3 regions of the Nocardioides taihuensis genome follow, and region 2 is predicted to be linked to each of the others. Evidence: riboswitches for the same ligand, from Rfam matches in the RefSeq annotation. Region 2 holds a riboswitch; each other region holds the start of a gene.

What was found. Region 2 has a riboswitch for glycine ahead of gcvP (aminomethyl-transferring glycine dehydrogenase). Riboswitches for the same ligand answer to the same signal wherever they lie in the genome.
Region 1: another riboswitch for glycine. It lies ahead of gcvP (aminomethyl-transferring glycine dehydrogenase); the one in region 2 lies ahead of gcvP (aminomethyl-transferring glycine dehydrogenase).
Region 3: another riboswitch for glycine. It lies ahead of gcvP (aminomethyl-transferring glycine dehydrogenase); the one in region 2 lies ahead of gcvP (aminomethyl-transferring glycine dehydrogenase).

What each region holds. Positions count from the first base shown of each region.
Region 1 is NZ_JBHSKD010000009.1:163,488-174,087, reverse strand. It holds gene ACFPGP_RS10340 (DUF881 domain-containing protein) at 1-777, shown strand, start outside; gene gcvH (glycine cleavage system protein GcvH) at 829-1,215, shown strand; gene ACFPGP_RS10330 (FHA domain-containing protein) at 1,382-1,894, shown strand; gene ftsR (transcriptional regulator FtsR) at 1,909-2,643, shown strand; gene ACFPGP_RS10320 (bifunctional nuclease family protein) at 2,712-3,179, shown strand; gene ACFPGP_RS10315 (MerR family transcriptional regulator) at 3,516-4,118, shown strand; glycine riboswitch at 4,234-4,333, shown strand; gene gcvP (aminomethyl-transferring glycine dehydrogenase) at 4,415-7,288, shown strand; gene ACFPGP_RS10305 (serine hydrolase domain-containing protein) at 7,299-8,588, shown strand; gene ACFPGP_RS10300 (CHAD domain-containing protein) at 8,585-9,484, shown strand; gene ACFPGP_RS10295 (hypothetical protein) at 9,562-9,921, shown strand; gene ACFPGP_RS10290 (metallopeptidase TldD-related protein) at 10,203-10,600, opposite strand, start outside.
Region 2 is NZ_JBHSKD010000003.1:95,373-105,972, reverse strand. It holds gene ACFPGP_RS02990 (flavin reductase) at 1-887, opposite strand, end outside; gene ACFPGP_RS02985 (ester cyclase) at 971-1,423, opposite strand; gene ACFPGP_RS02980 (MerR family transcriptional regulator) at 1,574-2,536, opposite strand; gene ACFPGP_RS02975 (4-hydroxyphenylacetate 3-hydroxylase N-terminal domain-containing protein) at 2,684-4,183, opposite strand; gene ACFPGP_RS02970 (cyclase family protein) at 4,244-4,990, opposite strand; gene ACFPGP_RS02965 (M20 family metallopeptidase) at 5,031-6,182, opposite strand; gene ACFPGP_RS02960 (purine-cytosine permease family protein) at 6,179-7,645, opposite strand; gene ACFPGP_RS02955 (RidA family protein) at 7,656-8,117, opposite strand; glycine riboswitch at 8,442-8,539, shown strand; gene gcvP (aminomethyl-transferring glycine dehydrogenase) at 8,687-10,600, shown strand, end outside.
Region 3 is NZ_JBHSKD010000001.1:5,639-16,238, forward strand. It holds partial or broken gene ACFPGP_RS00030 (pyridoxal 5'-phosphate synthase lyase subunit PdxS) at 283-525, opposite strand; gene ACFPGP_RS00035 (L-serine ammonia-lyase) at 581-1,954, opposite strand; gene lipA (lipoyl synthase) at 1,935-2,894, opposite strand; gene glyA (serine hydroxymethyltransferase) at 2,896-4,167, opposite strand; gene gcvH (glycine cleavage system protein GcvH) at 4,169-4,540, opposite strand; gene gcvT (glycine cleavage system aminomethyltransferase GcvT) at 4,605-5,720, opposite strand; gene gcvP (aminomethyl-transferring glycine dehydrogenase) at 5,717-8,596, opposite strand; glycine riboswitch at 8,647-8,743, opposite strand; glycine riboswitch at 8,745-8,841, opposite strand; gene ACFPGP_RS00065 (aspartate aminotransferase family protein) at 9,173-10,465, opposite strand.

The DNA.
Region 1 (10,600 bases), on a different contig from region 2:
CCGACGCCCGACCTCTCCGCCGATCCCGCTCCGCCGACCGGCGACGAGCCCGGGGCCCCGGTGGGGCGCGACCGGCTGGTGCGCGCGCTGACCCACCCCTCGCGGCACCAGGTGGTGGTGGCGGTGCTGCTGGCGGTCGTCGGGTTCGCCGCCATGACGCAGGTGCAGGCGCAGTCCGACGACGCCGCCTACGCCGGCTACCGCGAGCAGGACCTGATCGACGTCCTCAACGGGCTCACCGACACCACCCAGCGCGCCCAGCGCGAGATCACTCGCCTCGAGCAGGCCAAGGCCGACCTCCAGTCGAGCTCGGAGGCGCGGCAGGCCGCGCTGACCGAGGCCCGCAAGCAGGCCGACACCCTCGACATCCTGGCCGGCACCGTGCCGGTCACCGGCCCGGGCATCCGGGTCACCATCGACGAGACCGACGGTGCGGTCAGCACCGACTCGCTGCTCGACATGATCCAGGAGCTGCGCGGCGCCGGCGCCGAGGCCATGCAGTTCAACGGTCAGGTGCGCGTCGTGGCCTCCACGTCGTTCGAGGACGGCGTCGGCGGCATCTACGTCGACGACCAGCTGCTCGAGCCGCCCTACGTGCTCGACGCGATCGGGGAGCCGACCACGCTCCACGGCGCCATGGTCTTCCGCGAGGGCCCCATCGAGCAGCTCGAGGGCGACGGGGCCACGGTCACCGTGGACGAGCTGCCGTCGCTCGACATCAAGAGCGTCGCCACCCCGGAGGACACGCAGTTCCTCCAGCCCGTGCCACCGCAGTAGCCTGAGCCGGCCCGCCTGCCGGCACCCCACCACCCGATGAGAGGACACGCCTTGTACCCGGAGGACCTGAAGTACACCGCGGAGCACGAGTGGGTGCGCACCCCCGGCGAGGCCGAGGGCTCGGTGCGCGTCGGCATCACGCACTTCGCCCAGGAGGCGCTGGGCGACATCGTCTACGTCTCCCTGCCCGAGGTGGGGGACACCGTCGCGGCCGGTAGCGCCTGCGGCGAGCTGGAGTCGACCAAGTCGGTGAGCGACGTCTACGCACCCGTGGCGGGCGAGGTCGCCGCGGTCAACGGCTCGCTCGACGCGACGCCCGAGCTGGTCAACAACGACCCCTACGGCGGGGGCTGGCTCTTCGAGGTCGTGCCCAGCGACCCGAGCGAGGTCGAGGGCCTCCTCGACGCCGCGGCGTACCAGGCCGGTCTCGACTCCTGAGGCCCGCACCCCGGGAAGGCCGGAGGTCGGACGAGGTTCCTCCGTCCGTGCCCGCGGGCTCGATCGGGGCTGGTAGGTTCGGAGCAACCATCAACCTCAACCCGTTGGTGAGGGTTGGTCCCCGGGCCCGGGGGCCGCGAAGGGTCGACGAGCAAGGGGAGGATCCATGCCGTTCTGCACCGCCTGTGGCCGGCAGAACCCGGATGACGCACGCTTCTGCGCGCAGTGCGGGACACGTCTGGTCACGCCGGAGGCTGCCCAGGACGAGGCTCCGAGCGACGCCACGGCGACGATCACCTTCACCGGCGGCGAGAAGGTCGACACCTCCGACCGCAAGCTCAGCCCGGTCGACGCCGCCGCGGTCGACGCGCTGCCCCCGGGGCACGCGCTGCTCGTCGTGCAGCGCGGGCCGGGCGCCGGCAGCCGCTTCCTCCTCGACGAGGACGAGGTGCACGCCGGACGCCACCCGGAGAGCCAGATCTTCCTCGACGACGTGACCGTGTCACGCCGCCACGCGGAGTTCCACCGCGCAGGTGAGGAGTTCACCGTGAGCGACGCCGGCAGCCTCAACGGCACCTACGTCAACCGCGACCGCATCGACAAGGTCGTGCTCAAGGACGGCGACGAGGTGCAGATCGGCAAGTACCGGCTCGTCTTCTTCGCCGGTCACCAGGGCTGACGAGGGCCGCGGGCATGGCAGCTGAGCCGGTCGCCGCGTCGCGGTCCCGGATGAACATCGGCGAGGTCCTCGACCGGCTGCGCCCCGACTTCCCCGGGGTGACCATCCCCAAGATCCGCTTCCTCGAGGACAAGGGGCTGATCAAGCCCGAGCGCACCCCGGCCGGCTACCGGAAGTTCACGCCCGAGGACGTCGAGCGGCTGCGCTACATCCTGCGCATGCAGCGCGACCACTACCTGCCGCTGAAGGTGATCGGCGAGCACCTCGACGCGATCGACCGCGGCCTTGAGCCGCCCCCGATCGAGGCCGTGGTGCCGACGGTGCCGAAGGTCGCCCTCGCTGCCGACGGCCTGCCGAGCGCCGACTCCTTCCGCCGCGCCGACAAGGTGCGGCTCTCGCGCCGCGAGCTGCTGAAGATCGCCGAGGTTTCCGAGGAGCTCCTCGACCAGCTCGAGCAGTACGGTCTGGTCGTGCCCCGGACCGGCACCGGTCACTACGACACCGACGCGCTCGTGATCGCGACGACCGCCCGCGAGCTCTCCGACTTCGGGCTCGAGCCGCGGCACCTGCGGGCGTTCAAGACCGCCGCCGACCGCGAGGTGGGCCTGGTCGAGCAGGTCGTCGCCCCGCTGCGCCGGGGCCGCGATGCGTCGGCCGCCGCCCGGGCCGAGGACGCCGTCTCGCAGATCGCCGCGCTCTCCGTGCGGCTGCACGCGACGCTCGTCAAGTCCGGCCTGAAGTCTTCCTAGGCCGGCCTCCCCGACCGCTCCGGCGCGACCGCCTGCCGTCCGCACACCCCGGGAGTAGGGTGGTCGACGTGCGCGAGGTCGATGTCATGGGAGTGCGGGTCGAGATGCCCTCGAACCAGCCGATCGTGCTGCTCCGGGAGGTGGCAGGTGACCGCTACCTGCCGATCTGGATCGGCGCGGTGGAGGCGACGGCGATCGCCTTCGCCCAGCAGGGCGTGGTGCCTCCACGCCCCCTCACCCACGACCTGATGCGCGACGTCCTCGTGGCCACCGGCAACGAGCTCACCGAGGTGCGGATCACCGAGGTCAAGGACGGCGTCTTCTTCGCCACCCTGGTGCTCGGCTCGGGCACCGAGGTCAGCGCCCGCCCGTCCGACTCCATCGCCCTCGCCCTGCGCACCGGCTCGCGGATCGTGTGCTCCGAGGAGGTCCTCGACGAGGCCGGCCTCGCCGTCCCCGCCGAGCAGGAGGACGAGGTCGAGAAGTTCCGCGAGTTCCTCGACCACGTCTCGCCCGAGGACTTCGAGAGCCGCTGACCCCTCGGCCCGCGGTGGGCGGGTGCTCGGGTGAATTGCGGTTGGTGACCAATCCGCAGGGTCCAGGGCCGGGGGAGTGCGGTTGGTGACCAAACCGCAGATCCAGCCCCCGGGGAGTGCGGTTGGTGACCAATCCGCACCGACAGGAGCTCCGACCACCCTCACCCTCAACCTGAGGTAGAGGGTTGCGACACGCCGCCCACCTCGTTGACCACCCGCCGGCGCAGGCCTACATTCAAGTGTCTCTGGTGTAACTCCACCGCTGTGGTCGTTCCTGATCGGGCGGATCCCTTCCCCCCGGGGTTACGCGCACCGGAGTAGGTCAGCGGAGGATCGATGGGCACCAAGGAGCACGAGCAGGACGCGTCGGGCGAGGCCGTCCTGGCTGCCGAGGCAGCCGAGGAGCAGGGCCTGCTGTTCACCGACGACGTCTCGCCGCTGCCCAGCGACGCCGGCTACCGCGGCCCGACCGCGTGCAACGCCGCCGGCATCACCTACCGGCAGCTCGACTACTGGGCGCGCACCGGGCTGGTCGAGCCCACGGTGCGCGGCGCCACCGGCTCCGGGTCGCAGCGGCTCTACTCCTTCCGCGACATCCTGATCCTCAAGGTGATCAAGCGGCTGCTCGACGCCGGCATCTCGCTGCAGCAGATCCGCACTGCGGTGCAGCACCTGCGCGAGCGCGGCACCGACGACCTGACGCGCGTCACCCTGATGAGCGACGGCGTCTCGGTGTACGAGTGCACCAGCAACGACGAGGTCATCGACCTGCTCCAGGGCGGGCAGGGCGTGTTCGGCATCGCCATCGGCGGCGTCTGGCGTGAGATCGAGGGCACGCTGGCCGAGCTGCCGAGCGAGCGCACCGCTCCCGAGGTCGACGAGTCACCGACCGCGGGCGACGAGCTCGCGGCGCGCCGCGCCGCCCGCCAGACCGGCTGACCGCCCCGCTCCACCGAGCGACCACCGAGCGACCACCGAGCGACCACCGACACGGCCCGGGTCCCCTCCAGGACCCGGGCCGCGTCGCGTCCCGGTGGTAGATTGGGCGCGCTGACGATCCCGTGCGGGAGAGTCTCCGCCGCAAGGCTGCGGCGGAGCGCCGAAGGGGCAATTCCTCCCCGGAACCTCTCAGGCGCCCGGACCGCACGGACCAGGCAACTCTGGAGCCCACCGGCAACCCCGGGACGGTGACAGAGGGGGAGGCGACCCGATCGCAGCGATCAGAGGAGCCCCCCGTGTCGGACCACCCCACCCTGGCCGAGCTCGACGCCGCCGCGCCGTTCGCGGACCGTCACGTCGGCATCGACGCGGACGCCGAGGCCACCATGCTGGCCACGCTGGGCTTCGGCTCGCTGACCGAGCTGATGGACGCGGCGCTGCCCGGAGGGATCCGGTCCGCCGACACCCTCGACCTGCCGGCACCCGCGAGCGAGGACACCGTCGCGCGCGAGCTGCGCGCGCTCGCCGCCGACAACCGCCCGGCCGAGTCGCTGATCGGCCTGGGCTACCACCCGACGCTCACCCCGCCGGTGATCCGACGCAACATCCTCGAGGACCCGTCCTGGTACACGGCGTACACGCCCTACCAGCCGGAGATCTCCCAGGGCCGGCTCGAGGCGCTGCTCAACTTCCAGACCGTGATCGGCGACCTGACAGGGCTGCCGACCGCCAACGCCTCGCTGCTCGACGAGGGCACCGCGGTCGCCGAGGCGATGACCCTCGTACGACGCGCCAACCGCAAGGCGTCCGGGCCCTTCGTGCTCGACGCCGACGCGCTGCCGCAGACCATCGAGGTGGTGCGCACCCGCGCGGCCGCGATGGGGATCGACGTCGTGGTCGCCGACCTCGACGCCGGCCTGCCCGAGGGACCGCTGTGCGGTGTGCTGGTGCAGTACCCCGGCACCTCGGGCCGCGTCCGCGACCCGCGGCCGCTGGCCGAGGCCGCCCACGCGCGGGACGCCCTCGTCGTGGTCGCCGCCGACCTGCTGGCCCTCGCCGTGCTCGAGGCGCCCGGTGAGCTCGGCGCCGACGTGGTGGTCGGTTCCTCGCAGCGCTTCGGCGTCCCGCTGTTCTACGGCGGTCCGCACGCCGGCTACATGTCCGTGGCCGCCGGCCTCGAGCGCCACCTGCCCGGCCGCCTGGTCGGGGTGTCGATCGACGCCGAGGGCAAGCCCGCCTACCGGCTGGCGCTGCAGACCCGCGAGCAGCACATCCGCCGCGACAAGGCGACCTCCAACATCTGCACCGCCCAGGTGCTGCTGGCCGTGGTCGCCTCCATGTATGCCGTGCACCACGGCCCCGAGGGCCTGCGCACGATCGCGACTCGCACCCACCGCTACGCGGCCGTGCTGGCGCGCGCGCTGGCCGACCACGGGGTCGAGGTCGCCGAGACCGAGTTCTTCGACACCGTGGTCGCCTCCGTGCCGGGCCGCGGACAGGCGGTCGTCGACGCCGCACGCGAGCGCGGGCTGCACCTGCGGCTCGTCGACGCCGACCGGGTGGCCATGACCACCTCCGAGGTCACCACCCACGGCACGCTCGAGCGGGTGCTCGCCGCCTTCGGGATCGACGACGTCGACCTCGAGGCGCTCGACCACGCCACCGGCGACGCGCTCCCCGAGCCGCTGCGCCGCCGCACGCCGTACCTCACCCACGAGGTGTTCTCCCGCCATCACAGCGAGACCGCGATGCTGCGCTACCTGCGCCGCCTCTCCGCACGCGACTACGCGCTCGACCGCGGCATGATCCCGCTCGGCTCGTGCACCATGAAGCTCAACGCGACCACCGAGATGGAGCCGGTCTCGCTGCCGGGCTTCGCCGACCTGCACCCGTTCGCACCGGCCGAGGACGCCGCCGGTTACCACGCACTGGTCACGCAGCTCGAGGGCTGGCTGGCCGAGGTGACCGGCTACGACCGGGTCTCGATCCAGCCCAACGCCGGCTCGCAGGGCGAGCTCGCCGGCCTGATGGCGATCCGTGCCTACCACCAGGGCCGCGGCGACGACGCCCGCGACGTCTGCCTGATCCCGTCGTCGGCGCACGGCACCAACGCGGCGTCCGCGGTGATGGCCGGCCTCCGGGTGGTGGTGGTCAAGGCCGCCGACGACGGCACCGTCGACCTCGACGACCTGCGGGCGAAGTGCACCGAGCACGCCGACACGCTGGCCGCGATCATGGTCACCTACCCCTCCACCCACGGGGCCTACGAGGAGACCATCACCGAGCTGTGCGAGATCGTGCACGGCGCGGGTGGCCAGGTGTACGTCGACGGCGCGAACCTCAACGCGCTGCTCGGCTACGCGAAGCCGGGCGAGTTCGGCGGCGACGTCTCGCACCTCAACCTGCACAAGACCTTCTGCATCCCCCACGGCGGCGGCGGACCGGGCGTCGGCCCGGTCGCGGCGCGCGCCCACCTCGCGCCGTACCTGCCCTCGCACGGCATGCACCCCGACCCCGCGCAGCGCGAGGGGATCGGGCCGGTCAGCGCGGCGCCCTACGGCTCGGCCGGCGTCCTGCCGATCTCGTGGGCCTACGTGCGCCTGATGGGCGCCTCGGGGCTGACCCGGGCCACGGCGAGCGCGGTGCTGGCCGCGAACTACGTCGCCAAGCGCCTCGGCGACCACTTCCCGGTGCTCTACACCGGCCCGAACGGGCTGGTGGCGCACGAGTGCATCCTCGACGTGCGCGGGCTGACCAAGGACACCGGCGTGAGCGTCGACGACGTCGCCAAGCGCCTGGTCGACTACGGCTTCCACGCCCCGACGATGTCGTTCCCGGTGGCCGGCACGCTGATGGTCGAGCCCACCGAGTCCGAGGACCTCCGCGAGCTCGACCGGTTCTGCGACGCGATGATCGCGATCCGCCGCGAGATCGACCGCGTCGCCGCCGGGGAGTGGACGCCCGAGGAGTCGCCGTTGCGGCACGCCCCCCACACCGCCCGCGCGTTGGTGGGCGAGTGGGACCGCGGCTACCCGCGGGAGCTGGGCGTCTTCCCGACCGGCGTCGACCCCGACAAGTACTGGCCGCCGGTCGCGCGGATCGACCAGGCCTACGGCGACCGCCACCTGGTCTGCGCGTGCCCGCCGCCCGAGGCGTTCGACGAGTCGTGACCCGGCACCGATGACGAGCTCCTGGCAGGCGCGCCTCGACCACCTGCAGGCACACGGCCGGCTGCCCTCCGTGGTGGCCGGCGTGCTGCAGGGCGGGGAGCTGGTGTGGGTGGGTGGTGCCGGGGCGGTGCCCGGGCCCGACCCGTCCGACGTGCAGTACCGCATCGGCTCCGTCACCAAGACCCTCGTCGCGGTGGCGGTGCTGCGGTGCCGGGCTGACGGCCTGCTCGACCTCGACGACCCGATCGGCGAGGTCGTGCCCGAGACGGGGTACGCCGCGGCGTCGGTGCGCGACCTGCTGACGCACGCCTCGGGCATGCAGAGCGAGCCGGTCGGGCCGTGGTGGGAGCGGTCGCCGGGGGTCGCCACCGACGCGCTGCTGGCGGCCAACGACGGCTCGGGCGCGGTGGCGGGCCCGGGGGAGTTCTTCCACTACAGCAACCTGGGGTTCGCCCTGCTCGGCGAGGCCGTCGCGCGGCTGCGTGGCGGCACGTGGTGGGACGTCGTCCGGGCCGAGCTGCTGGTGCCCCTCGGCATGCACCGCACGTCGTACCTCCCGGAGGCGCCGCACGCCGAGGGCCGCAGCGTCGGCCACTTCGACGGCGTGCTGACCGCCGAGCCGCACCAGGACACCGGGGCGATGTCTCCCGCCGGGCAGGCGTGGAGCACGGTCGCCGACCTCGCCCGGTGGGCGCGCTTCCTCGCCGGTGGCCACCCCGACGTCCTCGACGCCGCCAGCCTGCGTGAGGCGGGCACGCCGGCCCTGGCCCCCGACTACGGCCTCGGGCTGCGCGTGCTCGACCTCGGCGACCGCACGATGGTCGGGCACACCGGGTCGATGCCGGGCTTCCTGGCCAGCCTGTTCGTCGAGCCCGGGACCGGCGACGGCTCGGTGGTGCTGGCCAACGCGACCACCGGTCTGGACACCGACGGCGCTCCGCGCGCTCTCCTCGGACCCGGTCCGGACCCCGTGCCCGAGGACCCGTGGGTGCCGACCACCGACCTGCCGGGGGAGGCCTCCGACCTGCTGGGCCTGTGGTTCTGGGGCAACACGGCCTTCGAGGCGCGCTGGAACAACGGCGCGCTGCACCTGCACAACCTCGCGCTGGCCGAGCGCGAGGAGGTCTTCGTGCCCGAGCGCGGCGCCTGGAGGGGGACGTCGGGCTACCACCGCGGGGAGCGCCTCGAGGTCCACCGGCGCCCCGACGGCACGGTGGGCCACCTGACCTGCGCGACGTTCGTCTACACCCGCGTGCCCTACGACCCCGAGGTCGAGATCCCCGGCGGACACCCGCGGTGACCGGTGCGGAGCAGTCCGCCGGTGAGCTGCTCGCCGGCTGGATCGGCGACCAGGTCGCGGAGGTCGCACGCCGGGTCGACGACCTGCGTCGCGGCGAGCCCACCGGGATCCACCAGGCGCGGGTGTCCTCGCGCCGGCTGCGCACCACGCTGACGGTCTACCGCTCGCTGCTCGACCGCCCGCGCACCGATCCGGTGGGGGCGGAGCTGCGGTGGTTCGCGGGCACGCTGAGCCCCGCGCGCGACCTCGAGGTCGTGGTGCCGCGGGTGCTCGGCCTGCTGGGCACGGCGCCCCCCGGTGTCGTCGCGGGACCGGTCAGCGAGCGGATCGAGGCCGTACGCCGTGCCGCGACCGACCAGGAGAGCGTCGTGGTGGCGGCGGTGCTGGCCTCGGAGCGGCAGCACGCGCTGATGCGGGAGCTGGCCGGGCTGACGACCACCCCGGCCCCCGGGCCGGGCGCCGCAGCTCCGGCCGGTGAGGCGCTGCCCCCCGTGCTGCGCCGGGAGTGGCGACGCCTCGAGCGCCGGGTGCTGGCCGCGGAGGAGGCCGGGCGCACCGCGGCGGACCACGACCTCGCGGTGCACGAGGCACGGAAGGCGGCCAAGCGGATGCGCTACGCGCTCGAGCCCGTCGAGCAGCTCGGGGGAACCACGGCCACGGCGTTGCGCGAGCGCGTCAAGGAGCTGACGGCCGTCCTCGGCCTGCGCCAGGACACCGTCGTGGCCCGCGACTTCCTCGCCCGGGTCGCCGCGGCGGCCGCCGCGGCGGGCGAGCCGGTCACGACGTACGCCTGGCTGGCCGACGCCGAGCGGGCGGAGGCCGCCCGGCTCGACGACGCGTTCGCCGTGGCCTGGGAGGCGGCCTGCGACCCGGCCCTCCGTGGCTGGTGGGGCTGAGGACGGGGGCGGGGCACTTCGACCCTGTTCCGGCGCATCCCGGCGCGGGAGGCTGGAAGCAGGCAGAGGAGGCCGTCATGGAGACCCTTCAGAAGCCGCTGCCCACCGACCCCGGTCGCGACGTACGCCGGGCGTGGTGGTCGCTGGCGCTCTACGTGCCGTCGTTCGTCCTCGCGTTCGTGGTCGGTGAGGGCCTGATGTCCGCCTTCGGCTACGAGAGCGGTGAGGACGTGCCCGTCTGGGTCTACGCCGCGGCAGGCATGCCCGCCTGCCTCGTCTTCGCGCTGCCGCTGCTCGTGACCGTGCCGCTGTCCCGGCACGCGGCGCGGGCCGGTCGGCGTGACGCCTGGATGCCCGTGTGGATCGGCTCGTTCGTCGCCGGGATCTTCCTGCTGCAGAACCTGGCATCCCTGGCACTGACCTTGCTCGTGGACTGACGAGCCGGCACGCCCCGACGTACCCGATGCGGTCCGTCCGCCTGCCCGAGCGGTGCGCGAGCAACCTCGATCTTGCCGTCGTCCCACATGCCGAGCTTCACGAACCGGGCGAGATTCGTCGGGCCAGCGTGACGTGACCAGCCGCTGCGACGGGGGATGCCCTGCCGTTCCCGACTCGTGGCACGTTCCCGGGACATGGCTGGCCGACAGCGCCCAGCTCATCCGCGCCCGCGCTTCCGTCTGGTGCCCCGGTGGGCAGAGACGTCGGACGGACCTGGCGCCTACAGCGCCTGCGACACGCTCGACATGTTGAAGTCGGGCACCCGCAGGGCCGGAGTCGCCGTCCGGCTGAAGTAGTCGTCACCCCACTCGCGGCTGAAGCTCGGCACGGTCTGCGAGGCGTGGGTGAAGCGGCGCAGCAGGTCGACCGGGCTCTCGTTCCACCGGAAGTTGTTGACCGCTCCGGTGATCTCGCCGCCCTCGACGAGGTAGACGCCGTCACGGGTCAGGCCGGTGAGCAGCAGCGTCTGCGGGTCGACCTCGCGGATGTACCACAGGCAGGTGAGCAGCAGGCCCCGCTCGGTCCCGGCGACGAGGTCATCGATGTCGCCGGTGGCGGCGTCGACCGTCAGCGCGAGGTTGCCGATGGCCGGGGTGACCGGCTGCCCCGTCATCTCGG
Region 2 (10,600 bases):
TAGGCCTCGGCAGACTTGGCCGCATGGTTCGATCCTTGACCAGTGAGCGGATCGTTCAGGACGACCGCGTCGGCCATGCCTAGCACCAAGACTCCACTGGGGAGTTCGCTGACGGCGTGACGGACCGTCGGTGTGATGCGGCCGCGAAGAACACCCATGGGGTCAGTCAGGGTCACATTGGCACAACGGTCGGCTTCATCGGGGAAGTACTTCTCCAGAAGCTCCAGGCTCCTGGTCAGTTGCTCCTCGGGCGTCTTCACGTCCTCCCAGCAATCCAAGGGACCCCCGGGCACACCTTCGAACACCATGATGTCGCAGGCGCCGGAACACGTCAGCGCTGGGAAGACGAAGTACTCACCCACGTCGGGGATCCGCGTGTACGACAGTTCATCGTGCTCGCCCCGCGACTTGAGGCCATGGACGTATGCCATGGCGATGACACGTTGCGGCTTGTCGAACCTGGATTTCTCGACGTCGCGCCGGAAGATGCGACCCAGGTCGCCCTTGCCGGTCGAGACCACGACCAAGTCATTCTCGTCGGCGAGCGTCTGAAGGTAGTTCAGATCGGCCGAACGGATCACCAGGTTTCCGCCCTGCTCGGCGAACTCCTCCACCCAGGCCGAGACCTTGACGCGTTGGTCGACTGACTGCGCTGCCCCTTCGAAGGGCGCTTGCCAGCTGGTGACGACATCGCTGTCCTCACGAATCGTGAAGCGGACGCCCTCGATGAGCGGGACGTCAGCATCCCAGTGGTTGAGCCCGTGGGATCGCTCGATGTCCAAGGCAGTCTCGAACATGAGCTGGCTGGACATTACCGGTCCACTGCGTACCTGATCCGGAGTCCGATCCGTGACCAAAGTGACGTCGTAGTCCCTCTGCTGCAGCATGAGGGCAAGCTGGGCACCTGCCTGGCCTGCGCCCACAATCGCGATACTTCGCACAGCCACACTCCCTTCATCGCGCGCGGTGGTCAGTCGCCTGATCCGACAAGCTGGGCACCGTCACTGTCGTGCTCGGCCGGCGCGTCGACTGCCATCTGGCGGCCGAACGTCTCCGAGTCCCAATAGTCGGCCGACTTGGAGATCGACGCGGCTTCCGTATGGAGAACCATGACCCCGTCGAGGGACAACCGCTGACCGTTCGGCGCGAATGGCCCGAGTCTGACTGCGAGCGTTCCGGTTAGGACGTAGGTGACAGCGGCGCGCTCCTCGTCTGCGATCAGGTCGACGACGCGCCAATGGGCGTCCGGGAAGGCGGTCAGGAAGAACTTCATGCCGTCGCGGATCGTCTGCGGGCCCTGCTTCGAACGCCCTGAGTTGACCTCGAGATGCGCCGCGTCCTTGGAGTAGAGGCGCTCGACGGCGTCCAGGTCGCCGGCGTTATACGCCGCGAACAGCGCTGCAGCGATCTCGGTGGAGTTCACCTGACGATCCCTTCAGTCCCATGTGCGCTCGACACTAGGTTCCGCGCGCCACCATCTTGTGTGTGGCAAGACTATGTTTGTGCAGTAAGGTTTGGCAACCTTCAAAGGGCGGAAATCTCGACGGCGCTGATCCCGGACAACAGGCCGTAGTCAGCCACTCGTGGGCCCGAAGCGGATGACCAGCAACTGCGCGGGCTCCATCGTTCGGTTGATCCAGCGGTGAGCACGTGCGTTGTGGAACAACGCGGAGTCGCCATGGCAAATCCGAAAGTGCTCCAGCTCATCCAGAACGAGTTGGACCTCACCCGCGAGGACAAAGATGAACATTTCACCGTCACCCGTGTCCGATTGCCGATCCGGCCCCGCGCCGGGCTCCACGACGACGACCATCGGCTCCACGGCGCCAGGGACCGGCGCAAGCGAGGCCGCCGTCACACCGGGAATGCTCAGGTCGAGCGGCGTGCGTTCTGAAGCACGCACAACCACAGGGGGGCCCTCGGACGCCGTCCCTAGGATGTTGGGGACTGTCGTGTCCAGTGCATCAGCCAGGGCAAGCAGGGTCCTGTTCGACGGCATGCTCACCCCGCGCTCAATCGCGCTGATCGCAGAGGCGCTGACACCAGTGGCGGCCGCTAGGTCACGGAGAGTCTTGCGCTGTTCCTTGCGCAGACGCTGGATTCGTGCGTGTATGGCCGCGGAGGGGAAGTCGCTCGGGGTGACGGCCTGCTGGGTGTCCCAATCGCTTTCGCGAAGGAGTCGTCGGACGCCGGCGGGGTTCAGCCCGTCCTGTTGGATGAGGTCGCGAATCCTCCTGAGGCGATCAACGTCCGCTGCGCTGTACACCCGATAGCCAGAAGCTGATCGACCCGGCACGATGAGGCGCTCGCTCTCCCACGCCCGAAGGACGGATGCAGAGACTCCCAGTATCTCGGCGACCTGCTTGATGTAGAGACCCTGACCGGCTGGTTCAACTTCGTCGGCGGGGCCGTGACTCGCTCGGTCGCTAGAACCGCGACCGTTCGTGGCGCCGTTCGACGAGTTGGAACTCAACGAATCCTGCCTCTCTGGTCGGCGCCGAACCGATGTGGGCCCGCTTGACGGGATCTGCCTCACTGCAACTTACTCAGTGTCATGTGCCGTCAAGCGCATTTGAAAGTTGAACCGTACTGTCCCGGGACTCGTCACACGCGGGTCGGGCGCACCGGCGGTCGGTCCCAGGTTGGTCCCAGCCAGCGGGCTGGGACCAACCGGTCCCCGTGCCTACGCTTGCGGGAGGCCAGTGTAGGAGCGGATGAAGTTGGCCGCGTCCGACCGGTCGACGTGATCGTAGACAAGCTCGGCAACGATCGCCGGCGGGGTCGCGTTGACATTCTCGAAGAGGCCAACGCGGCCGGCCATACCACCCGTAGTGAGGTCGAACACGAAGTTGAAGAACCGGTTCTTCTCGCGCGCGCTCACTCCGTGCCCCGGGAGCATCTCCTCGAGGCGGGGACCGAACTCAGGATGGTTCCACACCTTCTCGGGCCAGCGAGAAACCAGCCCCTGGCCACAGAGATCCTGGATCCTGTAGAGGATGTTCGGGTACTCCTGAATCGAGTAGAGACGTCCCGCGGCAACGAGGCCCGGCTCAGGCACCTGGACGCCACACCACTCGACGGCACGCTCGACGCTGGCGAGAGAGTAGGAGCGGAGCGTCTGGGCATACATCGAGATCTGAGCGATCGTGTTCCGCACCCCCGGGATCTTGTCCGTGCCGAGGATGTCGGCGATGATCTGCGCAGTCCCAGCAAAGAGTTCAGCCCGGTAGCCCAGACGAGTCATGATGTGCCAGAGGGCGTACGCGCAGCTCTCGTGGTACAGCGTGAGCAGCTCGAGGTTGTGGAGGCTGAAGACGTACTCCTGCGGGATGAACACGTCGTCGAAGATCATGAGCTGGTCCATCTCCTCGCCGCGCGAGTCGATTGGGTGATCCTCAGATGACGCGTCGAGCTTGATCGTCGGCTCGCGCATGATCAGCGACAGGCCAGGCGAGTTCACCGGGATGGCCGCCCAGATGGCGGCGTCGCCCGAGAGGCCCCCGCCGAGCACAGTGGAGAGGGTGAAGAAGTGCGTCAGCGCACCCATGCTCCCTGCGACCTTGCTTCCACGGAGGACGATTCCGTCGGGCGTCTCCTTCACCACGCGCAGCGTGCCCGGGCGGTCGTTCCTCGGCACGGTCCGGTCTGACTGGGTGTCGAGGATCAGGTCGGTGCTCAAGGTGTTCAGGGATCCGGACTGCGCCACGAAGTTGCGGATGTTCTGAGCGAACTCAGGATTCTCCTTCTCGACCCGGTCGATGATGCCGAGGAACCCCAGGGCCATGGCGGGGCCGTAGTCGGGGGGCCTGCCGAACATGCCGAGCGTCTGACGCGTGATCGCCTTGTTGGCGAGACGCTTCTTGTACAGGTCGTCCTTCGTGATGGGAACCTGCCAACCGACGGCGCGGCGAGTCTGGGTCTCCGGGTCGATGTAGGTGACGTCATCCTGGGTCGCCGGGTTGAACTGGAGGTCCATGACCTCCGCCACCGTCGCAACGGTCCGCTTCAGGTGAGGGTGCGTCGTCACGTCTTCGATGTCGTTGCCGTCGGCGTCGACGATGCGACGACCATCGCGCAGGGACACCTTGTACTGCTCACCGTTGAGCAGGTGTGGTTCGGGGCTGCCCGCAAGTGCATCCTTGATGGGCTTGAGGCGCTGCTGGGCCTCGGTGTTGTCTGGCATCTCGCACTCCCTAGTGCAGTTGGTGGTGTGACTCGGCGCGAACGCCGCGGCAGGTCTTCTTCAGTCGCTCAGGACGGCGATGGCACGGATCGGCGAACCGGTTCCCTCGCGGATGTTCAACGGCAGGCCCCAGTAGTAGAAGCGCTTGCCGGCTAGGCCCTCCAGGTTGCAGAGGCTCTCGGTGTTGACGATCTGGTGCTCCCTGCAGACCGCGTGGGCGATCAACCCCATGTCGTCGGACTGGTCGATGGACACGGCGTCGATACCGATGTTGACCACTCCTCGGTCGGCCAGCCACTCAGCTGACTCCCGGTTAAGGCCGGCGTAGTCAACGAGGTACTCCTGCCCGGGGTAGGTGCGGTCTCCGTGCCCCGTGTAGAGCAGCACGATGTCACCGGGACGAATCAGCGAGCCTGCCTTCTCATTGGCCTCCTCGAGATCGGAAACAGTGATGTTGTCGGGGTAGCGCACGTGCGAGACATCCAGGCAGCATGCGTCGCCGTAGTAGTATTCGAGCCGGATCTGGTCCATGGAGGGACCGTCTCCGTCGTACTCGTAGATGGCATCGGCGTGCGTGCCGGTGTGCTCGCTAATCAGAAGGTTGTGCGACTCGAACGGCGCACAACCGAACAGTTTCGGCGCGTCCTCGCGCTCGTGGTTGACCATGATGAAGGGGCGCTGGTGGGCAGGGAAGATCGGCATGCCCTGGTAGATCTCGCGAGTAAGGTCAACGACCGTCACGCCGCGGTCGAGAAGATGCGCGCCGCCCTTCGGGTGCGGGTCCTTCGTCGATGGACTCCTGGTCACGACTTGCTCTCCATTCTCGTTGTGGTGCGGTCCTGGTGACCTAGATCAGGACTCGACGGATGACGGTCTCGTAGATGGCGGCCGCAGACGCGAGCTCGGCGACACTGATCGACTCGTTGTCGGTGTGCGCCAGGCGCTCCGACCCTGGCCCGATCACGACAGCCGGAACACCTAGCTCTTCTGCGAAGATCGCGGCGTCAGTGGTGTAAGGGAGGCCCCGCAGGGACACCTCGCCTGCCACGCCTAGAGCCGCCTCCTTGCAGTGGTTGACGAGCGGATCCCGAAGGTCTGTCGCCAGGGGTGGTGCGTTGCGTATGGTTTCGATCTCCACCGCCTCGGACTTCCCCTGAAGCTGGCGGATCAGGAGGTCGTGCGCCTGCCCCGGGAGGGTGCGGATGTCGAGGACCAGTTCGGCGTAGTCAGGGATCACGTTTGGAGCGAGCCCGCCAGCGATCTGATTGAGAGAGGCAGTGCTCTTCCCGAGCACCGGATGCGCTTCGGTGATGACCATGGCCTCGATCTCGGACCAGTCGCCCAACCAATCGAGGATCAGGCGCACCGCGTTCACGCCTTCGTTGGGCTGCGACCCGTGCGCCGACCGCCCCCGGGCCTTGACCTTCAACCACAGCGCACCACGATGGGTGTAGCCGACGTCGAGGTTGGTTGGTTCCGCCACGATGACGCCACTGAGCGGCCCAAGGCCGCCTTGCGAGCACATCCGGTGCGCCCCAAGACTGTTCGTCTCCTCACCAGCTGTCAGCGCAATGACGATGTCCCCCTGAAGGGCCTCGTCTGCTCGAGCGAAGCGCGCGGCTGCGACACACAGGGCGGCAAGCCCGCCCTTCATATCGAGCGAGCCCCGTCCGTACAGGACGCCGCTCTCGACCGCCCCAGACCATGGGGCGCGCGACCAGCTCCCGACGTTCGCCACCGGCACGGTGTCGAGGTGACCCGACAGGAGAAGCCCGGGCCTTCGGCCGACGCCCTCGAGGCGCGCGCTCACGTTGGCCCGTGCGCCATCGAAGACGTCGACGCTGACCTTCAGGCCCTGCGCCCGCAGGTAGTCCGCGGCCACCTCAGCTGCTTCAACCTCGCCACCGGGAGGATTGATGCTGTTGGCGCGGACCAGGCGAGAGGCCAGGTCACCAACCTCCTGCTCGTACGACGCCGCGAGCTGGTCTGCGTCAATCACTCGAGCACACCGTTCACTTCCAGGGCGCTCGGGAGGGAGGCGTTGAGGTGGGTCGGCACCACGCCACGTTCCGGGAAGATCAACATGAGAGCGGGGTAGAGCACTGCGGCAACGCCAGCCGACGCGAGGAGGCTCACGTCGACACCATTGGCGACATTCGCCCACGGCCCCGTGTAGAGGGTGGTGTTCAGGCAGAGAAGACCGACCACGATCGCGGGCACGAATGCGCCGACGGCGCGGAAGTTCCAGCCACCGGTGAACCAGTAGATGCCGCCACGCTGGCCGGCATTGAACACCTGGAGGTCCACGACGTCGTACTGGCCCTTGCGGAAGGCGAAGCCGATCAGGTTGATGATCACCCAGGGCGTGAGGATCACCACCAGGAGGATCACGAAGGCCGAGATGGAGTCGACGACGTCCCAGACGAACCGCCCCACGAAGACCAGCAACAGCGAGATGGCGCTGACGGCAAGCGTCGCCGAGACTCGCGGCAACTTCGGGATGAGGGAAGAGAAGTCCAAGCCCGTTCCGTACAGGCAGACCGATCCCTGCCCGAAGCTTCCCAGCAGACCGAAGAGAATGACTGCGGTGACGAACCAGGTCGGCGAGATGCTGATGAAGCCCCCCACGAAGGATGTCTCCGCTGCGCCGAAAATGGAGGCCATGTAGGCCCCGAACAGGCAAGCGATCGCGCATCCGATGAACATCCCGACGCCATTGGCTAGGAGGAGCCTGCTGTTGGGCACGCGCCGGGAGATGTACCGCGAGTAGTCGTTGGCGAACGGCGCGTAGGAGATCGGCAACGAGGCAACCGTGGCTACGGAGAGGAGCCAGGTGGGCCAGAAGTCGCCGAGCAGGTAGGCGCCGCCCGCATAACTGGGGTCGAACTTGGATGCAAGCGCGAATACACCGACGACCATCACCAGGCCCAGGATGGGAACGACGAACTTCTGTGCCGCAACGACCGTGTCGAATCCGTAGATGGCGATTGCGATCGTGATGAGCGCAGCGACGGCGTACGCCAAGGCCGCCATTGCGTCGGAATCAGGCGTGCCGAAAAGGCGGTTGGCGCCAGCCACGAGCGAGTCTCCACCGGTCCAGATGCTGATGGCGAAGAAGCCCACCGCGGTAACCATGGCCAGGATCGATCCGATGATCCTTCCGACGACTCCGAAGTGAGCGCCGCTGCTGACCGCACTGTTGGTGCCCGTGCGCGGTCCGAAGAGGGCGAAGGGTGTGTACACCATCGTGCCGATGACCAGACCGACCACGATGGCGGTGAAACTGGACCACCACCCCAGCCCGAAGGCCACAGGCAGCCACCCAAAGACGATCACGGTGAAGGAGAACTGGGCTCCCACGAATACCCAGAACAGACTTGACGGCGAGCCGTGACGTTCGTCGTCGGGGATGAAATCAATACCGCGGGTCTCGACGACCCCGGCACCAGCTTGGTCCTTCATGTGGCGCTCCTCATTCCTCGATGCTTGATGCCAGCTCGGGTACGTAGGCAATGGCCTCGATCTCGATGAGAAGATCAGGAAACGCGAAGCCGCTGACACGGATTGCGGTGCCGACGGGGCCTGGGTCGGAGAGGAATTCGAGCCGAGTCTTCGTCATCTTTTCCCAGTACTCACGGACCTCGTCACCGTCGCCCTCGAAGGCGTAGAAGGTGTTGAACTTGACGATGTGGTGCAGATCCGCCCCGGCCTCGTTCAGGACCTTGCGGATGTTCTCAAAGACGTTTCGGGTCTGGACCTCGATGTCGCCAACGCCGATGGTCTTGCCGTGCTCGTCCGCAGAGATCTGTCCGCCGACAAAGATGAACGGCCCGCACTTCCAGCCCTGAGACAGCGGCACAGGGACGCTCCAGTCCCAGTGGTCCTCAGGCATGAGTCGCTCGGGCGCGCCCCAGGTGGTGGAGCCATTCGACATGTCAACCTCCGACGGAACCTCACCGAGTGTGATGAAGATCGCTGCACAAGAACAAAGGGACCGTACAAGGGTCACTGGACAAGCACAAGGTTGCTGCACGAGATTCTTGGGACTTTCCCTCGTCAATCGGGGGAGCACGCCCAGCGACGCGGTCCGAGGTCGGCGTGTGGTCTGGGCCGGCGCGCACTCGCTCGGGAGCGCAGCGACACATCTGACTCAGCAGTTCTTCGGCACGCACACCTCGGCATGCTGCTTCCGGGTCAGGCCCTTGACCGACCACGAGGCCCACCCCTACGGTGTGCGCGCCACAACTGCATAGCCGCATGATCTGAAGCGGGAGAGTCACAGCCCTCACCAAGGGTTGTGCGCCGAAGGAGCAACTTCTCCCCAGAATCTCTCAGGCCCCGTACCGCTTCGGCTAGGCAACTCTGGAAAGTCAGGACCCTGGTCCTGCGCCCACGGTGCAAGTCGCTCACACAGCGATGAAGCTCTCAGGTTTTCGATGACAGAGCGGGGAGGTCACCTACAGGGTCCGGCGAGCTGCCGGACGCACGAAGGAGCCTCCCGCAATGACTCACGACGCTTCGTCGTACCCTCACAACTTTCATCGTCGCCACATCGGGCTCGGACCCGATGACATCGCGAAGATGCTGGCTGAAGTCGGCTACTCCTCGCTGGACGAGTTGATGGATGCCGCCGTTCCGTCTCGCATCCGCACCACCGGGCTGGACCTTCCAGCACCGGCGTCCGAAGCGGATGCGGCCGCGGAGCTCGCTGCTCTGGCGGGCCGAAACCGCGTCGCTGTGCCGATGATCGGGCTGGGTTACTACCCGACCCATACGCCTGCTGTCATTCGGCGGAACATCCTTGAGGACCCCGGTTGGTACACCGCGTACACGCCGTACCAGCCCGAGATCAGTCAGGGGCGGCTGGAAGCCCTGATCAACTTCCAGACGATGGTCGGGGACCTCACCGGGCTACCCACAGCAAACGCTTCGCTGCTGGATGAAGGCACTGCCGTCGCTGAGGCGGTCATGGTCATGAAGCGGGCTTCACGGTCGAAGGCTTCGCGGGTGTTGATTGACGCCGATACCCACCCTCAGACACTCGATGTCCTGATCACCCGAGCTGCGGAGATCGGCGTCGAGGTGGAGGTGGTCGATCTGGACGAACCGCTCCCGACAGGCGAGTTCTTCGGCCTGATAGCGAGCTACCCCGGGTCTTCCGGCGAGATCAGGGACCTAGAACCTGTCATCCAGGAGGTACACAATCGTGGTGCTCAGGCGGCGGTGGCGACCGACCTATTGGCGTTGACGCTTCTCAAGCCGCCCGGCGAGTTCGGGGCAGACCTGACGGTTGGATCGACGCAGCGGTTTGGCGTCCCGCTCTTCTACGGGGGACCCCATGCCGCCTTCCTGAGCGTGCGCAGCGGTCTCGAGCGTCACCTTCCCGGTCGACTCGTTGGCGTCTCCGTCGACGATGAGGGGCGCCCTGCATACCGACTCGCACTTCAGACTCGGGAGCAGCACATCCGACGGGACAAGGCGACGTCGAACATCTGCACGGCACAGGTGCTTCTCGCCGTAGTGGCCTCGATGTACGCCGTCTACCACGGTTCCGACGGTCTCCGAGAGATCGCACGTCGTGTGCACGCTCATGCCCGGTCGATTCACGGCACACTGCGGGCTCAAGGCTTCACTGTCTCCACAACGGCCTTCTTCGACACCATCGTGGTGGAGGTGCCAGAAGGCGCAGACGAAGTTCTCCGCAAGGCAGCCGAGAGTGGTCTGAGACTGAGAAGAGTCGACTCCGATCACGTGGGCATCAGTTGCTCCGAGACGACCACGGACGAGCACGTCTCGCTCGCGGTGGCTGCATTCGAGGTACCTGAAACCGATCGAGTCAGGGACAGACGATCTGTCATTCCGCCCAAGCTGGCGAGAACGACCGACTTCCTCACACACCCCGTGTTCCAAGAACACCGGTCGGAGACAGCGATGCTGCGCTACATGCGCCAGCTCCGCGATCGAGACTTCGCACTCGACCGCGGAATGATCCCGCTCGGATCGTGCACGATGAAGCTGAACGCCACGGCGGAGATGGAGCCCGTGTCCCTGCCGGGCTTCGCAGACCTTCACCCGTTTGCGCCCATCGAGGACGCGCGGGGCTATCTCGACCTAATCCATCAACTCGAGACCTGGCTCGCGAACGTGACCGGCTACGCCAAGGTCTCGCTTCAGCCCAACGCGGGTTCGCAGGGTGAGCTGGCGGGGCTGCTGGCGATACGCGGCTACCTGCGATCGCGAGGCGAAGTTGCCCGGGACGTCTGCCTGATTCCGGCGAGTGCACATGGCACGAATGCCGCATCCGCCGTGATGGCGGGGATGCGTGTGGTCGTGGTCGCCTCCGATGAGGACGGAACCGTCGACATGGACGACCTCGAGGAGAAGTGCGAGCAGCACTCAAACCAGCTCGCCGCCATC
Region 3 (10,600 bases), on a different contig from region 2:
CTTTGTCGACGAGGGTGAAACCAGCCCCTGATCGAAAATGAACCCCTGCGTGACCCTGTGGAGGTTCCTGGTCGCCTGCCTGAGCGCGAGATCTCCGCGCGCGAGTCCCACGGCGGCGTGGGCCGGATCCGGGCCGCCCGATTCCCGGCCCGCAAGAGCCTGGAGGAGTTCGACTTCCACCCCGCCCGCGGGCTTCAAGCGCGACGTGATCGCCCACCTGGGCACCCTGGACTTCATCGCCGGCAAGCAGATCGTGATGTTCCTGGGACCGCCCGGCACCAGCAAGACCCACCTGGCCACCGCGGGCGTGATCCGGGCCTTGGCCATCACCGGGATCGACACCGCCGCGATGATCGAGTCGATCAGGTCTGGGTCGCTCATCCGGGGGATCCCGCCCTGCACGCGGATGTCGGCGGGCACCCGTTCCAGCGCCATCACGGCGACCGCTCCGGCGTCCTCGGCGATCTTTGCCTGCTCGGCGGTGATCACGTCCATGATCACGCCATACTTGAGCATCTCTGCCATGCCGCGCTTCGCGCGCGTCGCACCGGTGCTGCCGTCGCCGTTCACGGGGTGCTCCTCAGCATTCGATGAGGTTGACGGCGAGTCCGCCACGGGAGGTCTCCTTGTACTTCGTGGACATGTCACGCCCGGTCTCCCGCATGGTGCGGATCGCCTTGTCGAGGCTCACCTTGTGGGAACCGTCTCCGTTGATAGCCAGGCGTGCGGCATTGATGGCCTTGATCGAGGCGATCGCATTGCGCTCGATGCACGGGATCTGGACCAGTCCACCGATGGGGTCACAAGTCAGTCCCAAGTTGTGCTCGATGCCGACTTCGGCGGCGTTCTCGACCTGTGCAGGAGTCCCTCCCAGCACTTCGCACAGCGCCCCAGCGGCCATGGAGCAGGCCGATCCCACCTCGCCCTGGCAGCCGACCTCCGCCCCGGAGATGGAGGCATTCTCCTTGAAGAGGATGCCGACGGCCGCGGCGGTGAGCAGGAAGCGGACGATGCCGTCCTCATCTGCGCCGGGGACGAACTGGACGTAGTAGTGCAGGACGGCCGGGACAATCCCTGCCGCGCCGTTCGTGGGGGCGGTGACAATGCGTCCGCCGGACGCGTTCTCTTCGTTCACGGCCAAGGCGAACAGGTTGACCCAATCCATCACCCGAAAGGGATCGGCGGATCCCCGGCCGCTCGACAGCTCGCGAAACAGAGCCGGCGCCCTCCGGGGCACCTTGAGCCCGCCGGGCAGGACACCCTCGCGGCGGCTGCCCGCCTCGACGCAAGCCTCCATCACCGACCACAGGTGGAGCAGGCCTCGGCGTACTTCAGCCTCGGTGCGCCAGGCCAGCTCGTTGGCCAGCATCACGTCACTGACCCTGAGTCCTTCGCGGCTGCAGATGGCGAGCAGCTCGGCCCCCGAGGTGAATGGGTAGCGCACCTGGGTCTGATCCGGCACCACCCGATCGGACCCCGTTGCGTCCTCGTCGACGACGAAGCCGCCACCCACCGAGAAGTAAGTGCGTTCGGCCACGCTCACCCCGTCGGCGTCGTAGGCCCGGAAGATCATGCCATTCGGATGCGCGGGCAGGGACTTGCGCCGGTGCAACACCAGATCCGTGTCTGGATCGAACGGGATCTCGTGCGTGCCAGCGAGGTTGAGCCTGCGACGGGCATGGTTGCCAGCCACACGGTCGTCGGCCGACTCCGTGTCCACCGTGGCCGGGTCCTCCCCCTCCAGACCGAGGACGACGGCCTTGGCCGAACCATGGCCGTGTCCGGTGGCACCGAGAGAGCCGAACAGCTCGGCCCGCACCCGGCTCACGGTGCCGAGAATCCCTTCGGCCGCCAGGCCGTCGACGAACCGCTTGGCGGCCCGCATCGGCCCGACCGTGTGCGACGACGAGGGGCCGATCCCCACCGAGTAGAGATCAAATGCACTGAGCGTCATCGCTGCTCCTTCGGTTCATGGCCAGGTGGTACAGGCGTCCGGCGCGGTACGACGAGCGCACCAGCGGTCCGGACAGCACACCGGAGAAGCCGATCTCGTCGGCCTCGTCCTTGAGCTCGACGAACTCCTCGGGCTTGACCCAGCGCTCGACCGGGTGGTGGCGCGGCGAGGGGCGGAGGTACTGCGTGATCGTGACCAGCTCGCAGCCGGCCTCGTGCAGGTCGCGCAGCGCCTGCGAGACCTCCTCGCGGGTCTCGCCCATGCCGAGGATGAGGTTGGACTTCGTGACCAGGCCGAAGTCGCGGGCCTGGGTGATGACGTCGAGGGAGCGCTCGTAGCGGAACGCCGGGCGGATCCGCTTGAAGATCCGGGGCACGGTCTCGACGTTGTGGGCCAGGACCTCGGGACGCGACTCGAAGACCTCGCGCAGCAGGTCCGGCTTGCCGTTGAAGTCGGGGATGAGGTTCTCGATCCCGGTGCCCGGGTTGACCGCGTGGATCGCCCGCACGGTCTCGGCGTACAGCCAGGCACCACCGTCCTCGAGGTCGTCGCGGGCGACGCCGGTGATGGTCGCGTAGCGCAGCTCCATCTTCTGCACCGACTCGGCCACCCGGCGCGGCTCGTCGCGGTCCAGCGGCTGCGGCTTGCCGGTGTCGATCTGACAGAAGTCGCAGCGCCGCGTGCACTGGTCGCCGCCGATGAGGAAGGTCGCCTCGCGGTCCTCCCAGCACTCGTAGATGTTGGGGCAGCCCGCCTCCTGGCACACCGTGTGCAGCCCCTCGGACTTCACGAGGCCCTGGAGCTGCTTGAACTCGGGCCCCATCTTCGCCCGCGTCTTGATCCACTCCGGCTTGCGCTCGATGGGGGTCTCGGCGTTGCGCACCTCGAGCCTCAGGAGCTTGCGGCCCTCGGGCGCCAAACCGGCGGTTGCGGTGGTCATCTCACAGGTCCGGGTACAGCGGCCGCGCAGCGGCCAGCGCGGACACACGGTTCCGCAGCTTGGACGCCGTGCCTTCGTCGAACGCGGGTACGAGCGCCTCCGCGATCACGTCGGCGACCTCGGCGAAGTCCTCCACGGTGAAGCCCCGCGTAGCGAGAGCCGGAGTACCGATCCGCAACCCGGACGTGACCATGGGAGGTCGCGGATCGAACGGGACCGCGTTCCGGTTCACGGTCAGTCCGATCCCATGGAGCCGGTCCTCGGCCTGCTGGCCGTCCAGTTCGGAGTCACGAAGGTCGACGAGCACCAGATGGACCTCGGTGCCTCCGGTGAGCACCGACACCCCGGCCTCCGCCATGTCCGAGGCCGTCAGTCGACGCGCGATGATGCTCGCACCCTGCAGGGTCCGGATCTGGCGCTCGCGGAACTCCGGCGACGCAGCCAGCTTGAAGCCCACCGCCTTCGCCGCGATGACATGCTCGAGGGGGCCACCCTGCTGTCCCGGGAAGACTGCGCTGTTGATCTTCTTGGCAAGGTCCGACCGGTTCGTGAGGATGACGCCACCTCGGGGGCCGCCCAGCGTCTTGTGGGTGGTGGTCGTCACCACGTCGGCATGGGGCACGGGATTCGGGTGCTGGCCGGCGGCGACAAGGCCGGCGAAGTGGGCCATGTCGACCATCAGGTAGGCGCCTACCAGGTCGGCGATCCGGCGGAACTCGGGGAAGTCCAGCTGCCGCGGATAGGCCGACCACCCAGCCACGATCAGCTTCGGCTGGTGCTCGAGAGCCAGTCGCTCCACCTCCGCCATGTCCACGCGGTAGGTGGTGTCGTCGACGTGGTAGGCCACGACGTCGTACAGCCTGCCGGAGAAGTTGAGGCGCATGCCGTGGGTGAGGTGTCCTCCGTGTGCCAGGTCGAGGCCGAGGATGGTGTCGCCCGGCTGCAGGAGGGCGGACATCGTGGCGGCGTTGGCCTGGGCGCCGGAATGTGGCTGGACGTTGGCGTGCTCCGCGCCGAACAGCTCCTTTACCCGCGAGATGGCGAGCTGCTCGGTGACGTCCACGTGCTCGCATCCGCCGTAGTAGCGCCGTCCGGGGTAACCCTCCGCGTACTTGTTGGTCAGGACCGACCCCTGAGCCTCCATGACCGCGACGGGTGCGAAGTTCTCGCTCGCGATGAGTTCGAGGGTGGACTGCTGACGATCCAGCTCCGCACGGATCGCGGCGTGGACCTCCGGGTCGTAGGACGCCAGGGACTCGTCGAGCATGCTCATCTCAGGCTTCGGTCAGCTCGGCGTAGGCGGTGGCGTCCAGCAGCTGCGGCGAGCCCTTCACGCGCATGACGAAGAGCCATCCGGTTTCGAACGGATCGTCGTTCAGCAGTGCGGGGTCGTCCACGACTGCCTGGTTGATCTCGAGCACCTCGCCGTCGGCGGGAGCGAAGAGGTCACTGACGGACTTGGTCGATTCGAGCTCGCCACAGGTTTCCCCGGCGGAGATCTTGCTGCCGACGTCGGGGAGCTCGATGAACACCACGTCGCCGAGGGCGTCGGCGGCGTAGGCGGTCACGCCGACGCGCGCGGTGTCGCCGTCGAGCTGGAGCCACTCGTGCTGTTCGGTGTAGTGAAGGTCGGTGGGGATGGTCATGGAAGGTCTCCTAGGACTGGTGGATGTTCGCTCGGGGGGGGGGGGGGGTGCTGCCGCACGCGGATCAGCGATCGCGTCGATAGAACGGCAGCTTGACTACTTCGACCTGCTCGGTCCGCCCGCGGACGTCGATCTCCAGTGCGGCGCCCGGCTCGACGTCGTCCGCGTCGACGATTGCCATGGCGACCGCATGTCCGAGGGTCGGCGACGGAACGCCGCTGGTGACCGTCCCGATCCGCTCACCGGTTCCGGGACGCAGCACTGCGTGGCCGGTCCGCGGCGCGCGCCGTCCGACACTCGACAGACCGACCAGGCGGCGGGTGCGGTCGGCGTCACGGGCCGCAGCAAGTGCGTCGGCGCCGACAGAGCCGCCGGGCTTGTCAAACACCACGACCCTGCCGAGACCGACGTCGAACGGATTGACGTCGGAGGTCAGCTCCTGGCCGTACAGCGGCATGCCCGCCTCGAGCCGAAGGGAGTCGCGGCAGGCGAGGCCGGCGGTGACCAGCCCTCGCGGACTGCCCAGGTCGCTGAGCCTCGACCAGATCTCTACGGCGGCACCGGCCGCGCAGTAGACCTCGAAACCGTCCTCGCCGGTGTACCCGGTGCGGGCGAGCAGCACGTCGTGCGTGCCGATCTTCGCCCGGGCGACGGAGTAGTAGGTGAGACCCGAGACGTCATCCCCGGTCGCCTCGGCGACGATCTGCGGCGAGCAGGGGCCCTGGACCGCGATCAGGCTCCAGTCGGCCGAGGCGTTGCGAACCTCGGTCGTGTGGCCGGCGGCTCGTGTCACCAGCTCCTCGTGCACGGTCGCCACATTGGCCGCGTTGGCCACCACCAGGAACTTGTCTTCGTCGAGTCGATAGACGACGAGGTCGTCGAGGATGCCCCCGTCGGCGGACACGAGCATGGAGTAGCGGGCCTGTCCGACTCGCATCCCCGACGGCTTGCTGACCAGGGCGTAGTCGAGTGCGGCTCCGGCCCCGGGGCCGCTCAGCTCGAGCTCACCCATGTGCGACAGATCGAACAGGCCAGCCGCACGCCGGACCGCGTGGTGCTCGGCAACCTCAGAGGTGTACTTCAGCGGCATGGACCAGCCGGCAAAGTCCGTGAGCGTCGCGCCCAGCCGCTGATGAATGTCGTGCAGCGGCGTGGCCTTCGCGACGGAGCGTGACGTCATGACGGGGTTCCATTCGGTCCAGCGACGAATGCTTCGGGCGGCGGGCACGAGCAGACCAGGTTTCGGTCGCCGTGGGCGTTCTCGATGCGGCCGACGGGAGGCCAGTACTTGTCGGCATCCATGCCGGCCGGGAACACGCCGACCTCCCGTGGGTACGAGCGACCCCATGAACCGACGACATCCGCGAGGGTGTGCGGCGCCTGGCGCAGCGGACTGTCCTGCACCGACCACGTGCCCGCGGCGACCTGCTCGATCTCGGCGCCGATCGCGATCATCGCGTCGCAGAACCGGTCGAGCTCGGCGAGGCTTTCGGACTCGGTCGGCTCGATCATCAGCGTTCCCGCAACCGGGAAGGACATCGTGGGGGCGTGGAAGCCGTAGTCGATCAGGCGCTTGGCGACATCCTCGACGGTGACCCCGGTCTTCGCGGTGACCGGTCGGATGTCGACGATGCACTCGTGTGCGACCAGCCCCCCTGCACCGGTGAACAGGATCGGGAAGTGCGGCGCCAACCGCTGGGCGACGTAGTTGGCGCTGAGCACGGCGACCTGGGTGCATTCGGTCAATCCGGGCCCACCCATCATCCGGATGTAGGCCCACGGGATGGGAAGGATCCCTGCCGAACCGTAGGGAGCAGCGCTGATGCTCCCATCACTCGCGCGACGGGCGGCCTCCGGATGGAGGGGGTGGGTCGGCAGATACGGCACCAGGTGTTCCGCCACCGCGACCGGCCCCACCCCGGGGCCGCCTCCGCCGTGCGGGATGCAGAAGGTCTTGTGCAGGTTCAGGTGGGAGACGTCGCCACCGAACTCGCCCGGCTTGGCAATACCGAGCAGGGCGTTGAGGTTCGCCCCGTCGACGTACACCTGTCCCCCATGCGCGTGGACGAGGTCGCAGAGCCGGGTGATGCTTTCCTCATAGACCCCATGTGTCGACGGATAGGTCACCATGATCGCGGCCAGGTTGTCGGTGTGCTCGACGCACTTCTCCTCCAGGTCCGCCAGGTCGATCGTGCCGTCGTCGTGGGAACCGACGACCACTACGCGCATGCCGGCCAGGACAGCGGACGCCGCATTTGTTCCGTGCGCGCTGGATGGGATCAAGCAGATGTCCCGTTGATCCTCGCCCCGATCCCGGTGCCAGCCTCTGATGGCCAGCAGACCGGCCAGCTCCCCCTGCGAGCCGGCGTTGGGCTGGATCGACACGGCGGCATAGCCCGTGACCTCCGCCAACCACGCCTCCAGCTGGCGCACGAGTTCGGCGTAGCCGGATGCGTCCTCCGCGGGGGCGAACGGATGCATGTTCGCGAAGCCAGGCAGACTGATCGGCTCCATCTCGGTGGTCGCGTTCAGCTTCATCGTGCACGAGCCCAGCGGGATCATGCCGCGGTCGAGCGCGAAGTCGCGGGCCGAGAGTCGGCGCAGGTAGCGCAGCATCTCGGTCTCGGAGCGATGGGCGTGGAAGACCGGGTGGGTGAGGAACGGGCTGTCGCGGTGCAGCGAGGAGGGCACCCGATCCTGGGACTCCTGTTCGGACCCGTCGGCCACCGCACGGGAGCCGAACGCCTCGAGCACCAGTTCCACGTGGGCGCTCGTGGTGACCTCCGAGCAGCTGACGCCCACCTGGTCGGCATCCACGCGTCGCAGCCGCAGCCCCTTGGCGTTGGCGGCGGCGAGCACCTCATCGGCGCGACCCGGGACTCGCACGAGCAGCGTGTCGAAGTAGGCGCCGTGCACGACCGGGATGCCGGTCGCCCGGAGCCCGCTCGCGATCGCGGTGGCGTGCGCGTGGACGCGCTCGGCGATGCGCCTGAGTCCGTCGGGGCCGTGGTACACGGCGTACATGGAAGCCACGACCGCCAGCAGCACCTGGGCGGTGCAGATGTTCGAGGTCGCCTTGTCACGCCGGATGTGCTGCTCCCGGGTCTGCAGGGCCAGGCGGTACGCCGGCCTTCCGTCGCTGTCCCTAGAGACTCCGACCAGACGGCCGGGCAGGTGACGTTGCAACCCGTCACCCACCGCGATGAAGCCGGCGTGAGGGCCACCGTAGAACATGGGCACGCCGAAGCGCTGGGTCGATCCGACCGCGATGTCGGCGCCGAACTCCCCCGGAGGGCGCAGAATCGTCAGCGCCAGGAGATCGGCGGCGACGGTGACCAGAGCGCCGCGGTCGTGAGCAGCGCGGATGAGCTGCTCGTGGTCGCGGACAGCCCCGGAGGCGCCGGGATAGGAGAGCACCAGACCGAAGAAGTCATCCGTCGGCAGCGGCTGGTCGGGGTCGATCTCGACGACCTGCACTCCTACCGCCGTGGCTCGGGTCCGGAGAACGTCGAAGGTCTGCGGCAGGGTGTCGGTGTCGACCAGCACCTTGCTGGACTTCGACGCCGATCCCCTGCGCATGACCATCACGGCCTCCGCGACGGCGGTGCACTCGTCCAGGAGGGATGCGTTCGACATCGGCAGACCGGTCAGATCGCCCACCATGGTCTGGAAGTTCAGCAGCGCCTCGAGTCGGCCCTGGCTGACTTCCGGCTGGTACGGCGTGTACGCGGTGTACCAGGCCGGGTCCTCGAGCACGTTGCGTCGGATCACGGCAGGAGTGATCGTGGGGTGGTAACCGAGACCGATCATCGGCACCGAGACGACGTTGCGTCCGGCGAGGGCTGCGAGCTCCTCGGCTGCCTCGGCCTCCGTGACCGGGGCAGGAAGCCGAAGACCGGTGGTGGTGCGGATTCCTCGTGGGACGGCCGCGTCCACCAGGCTTTCCAGATCGGCAAATCCGATCTGGGCGAGCATCTTGGCGCGACCGTCGGCGTCGATACCAATATGACGGCCAGCGAAACCGCGGTCGCAGGATTCTGCATTGAATAATGCCATAGCGGGAGGCTCCTGATCGTGGTGTCGCTGACGCGACACCTCATGAGTGGCCTCCCCGCTCTGTCATCGGAAACCTGAGAGCTTCACCGCCGAGTGGGCGGTTTGCACCGTGGGTGCAGGACACAAGTCCTGACTTTCCAGAGTTCGCCTCACAACAGCGGTAACGGGGCCTGAGAGATTCTCGGGGAGAGTTGCTCCTTCGGCGCCTCGCTCGTGTAAAGCGAGGACTCTCCCGCTGTTATTCAAGCGGCGAATGGTCTTCAGTTGTGTAGGTGAAACGCTAGTCGACCAAGCAATCTTGGTCAACCATGAGGGCCAGGGGTCCATTAGGATCCGGCCGCTGACCACGTTCTTGGCGGACATCCGCTATGCCGCACTCCGCGCACCAGGGAGGTTGCGTCATTCCAGCCGCAACTGCGCGCCCTTGCCGCCCGTCCGGTCCTGAACCGTTTGCCTGAGGAACTCATTCGGCGAAGACGCGGCTGGGTCACGGCCTCGGGCAGCTTCACTGTCCAGGCTACTCGGCAGGCGGCTCACCGGGTCGTGGGAGACGAACCCGACGGGTTCCGAGCCCTTCTACCTGGGCCTCGAAGCGACGAGGTCGGCGTGTTCTTCGGCGAAGGCCCGCGCTGCAGCGATGAATCCGTCGAGGTGCTGCTCGGTGAGGGCAAGGCTGAGGGCCAGGTAGCCGCGCTCTGCTATGTAGTAGCCCCGGGCGAGCAGGTCGTGGAAGAGCAGGCGGCGCCAGCGGGGATCGACACCCGCGATGTCGGACCACCGCTCTACGGGTCCCGGAGCGGGGCGAATCGTCATCATGGAGCCGACGCCCGTCACGCAGAATCCAACCGGGGCCATCGCCTGGGCCAGCTGGTCCCTGAGCCGGTCCCCGCGTTCGTTGAGCCGCTTGAGCGTGTCGGCGTCGAGCAGCTCGGTGACCGCGGAACCGACGGCCATCGTGAAGGCGTTGTTGTTGAAGGTGCCCCCATGGGTGAGACCACCCTGGGCTGGATCGAACGCGGCCATCACGTGCCGGGACCCGCCGAAGGCCCCGAAGGAAAGGCCACCGCCGAAGTACTTGCCCAGCACCGTCAGGTCGGCGTGGATGCCGTACACCTGCTGCGCCCCGCCGACGGCCAGCCGGGACGTCATCACCTCGTCCATGACGAGAAGAGAGCCGTGTGCGCGGGTGAGTGAGCGAAGAGCCGAGAGGAAAGCCGGCGAGGCAGGGATGCAGCCACCCGCGCCGAGCATCGGCTCGACCAGGACGCAGGCGATCTCGTCGCCGCAACTGGTGAACTCGGCCTCGACGGCGGCGGTGTCGTTGTAAGGCAAGACCGCGAAGTCAAACGGCACCCGCAGCGGCGCACTGCCGGGCAGGAAGGTCATCGGACCGCCGTGGTAGGCGCCGTCGAAGACGACGACCCGGTCACGCCCGCTGACATGGCGGGCGGTGAGTACCGCCATCAGGTCCGCCTCGCTGCCCGAGTTGGTGAAGCGCACTTGGTCGACCGAGACAAACCGCTCGACCAGCGCCCGGGCGAACGCCGTCTCGGGCTCCCCCATCGCGCCGTACCCCCACCCCCGGTCAAGCACCCCGCGCACCGCCTCCGCCACCTCGGGCCGACGGCCCAGCAGACCAGCCGAGTAGTCGCCGAGCAGGTCAACGACCTGGTCGCCATCGACCGTGGTGAGCACGGCTCCCTCGGCACCATCGACGCGTATGCCGAACGGCTCCGTGTGCAGCACGGACCTGGTGTTGCCGCCGGGCATCACCTCGGTCGCCGCACGCGCGAGCCGCGCGCTCTTCGGGTTGCGTTCGCGGTAGCGACGCGTGGCGTCGCCGAGGGCGACATCAAGGGAGTCGGTCATGCGGCTCAATCTAGGGCCGGGCCGGCAGCCGATCATCGGTGTGTCGCACGGTCACGATGCCGGACAGCTGTTAGGGTGCGTCTCCCTATTCGCGAAGCCAGATGGTGATGGCGCGTAGGACGACACCTCCCCTGT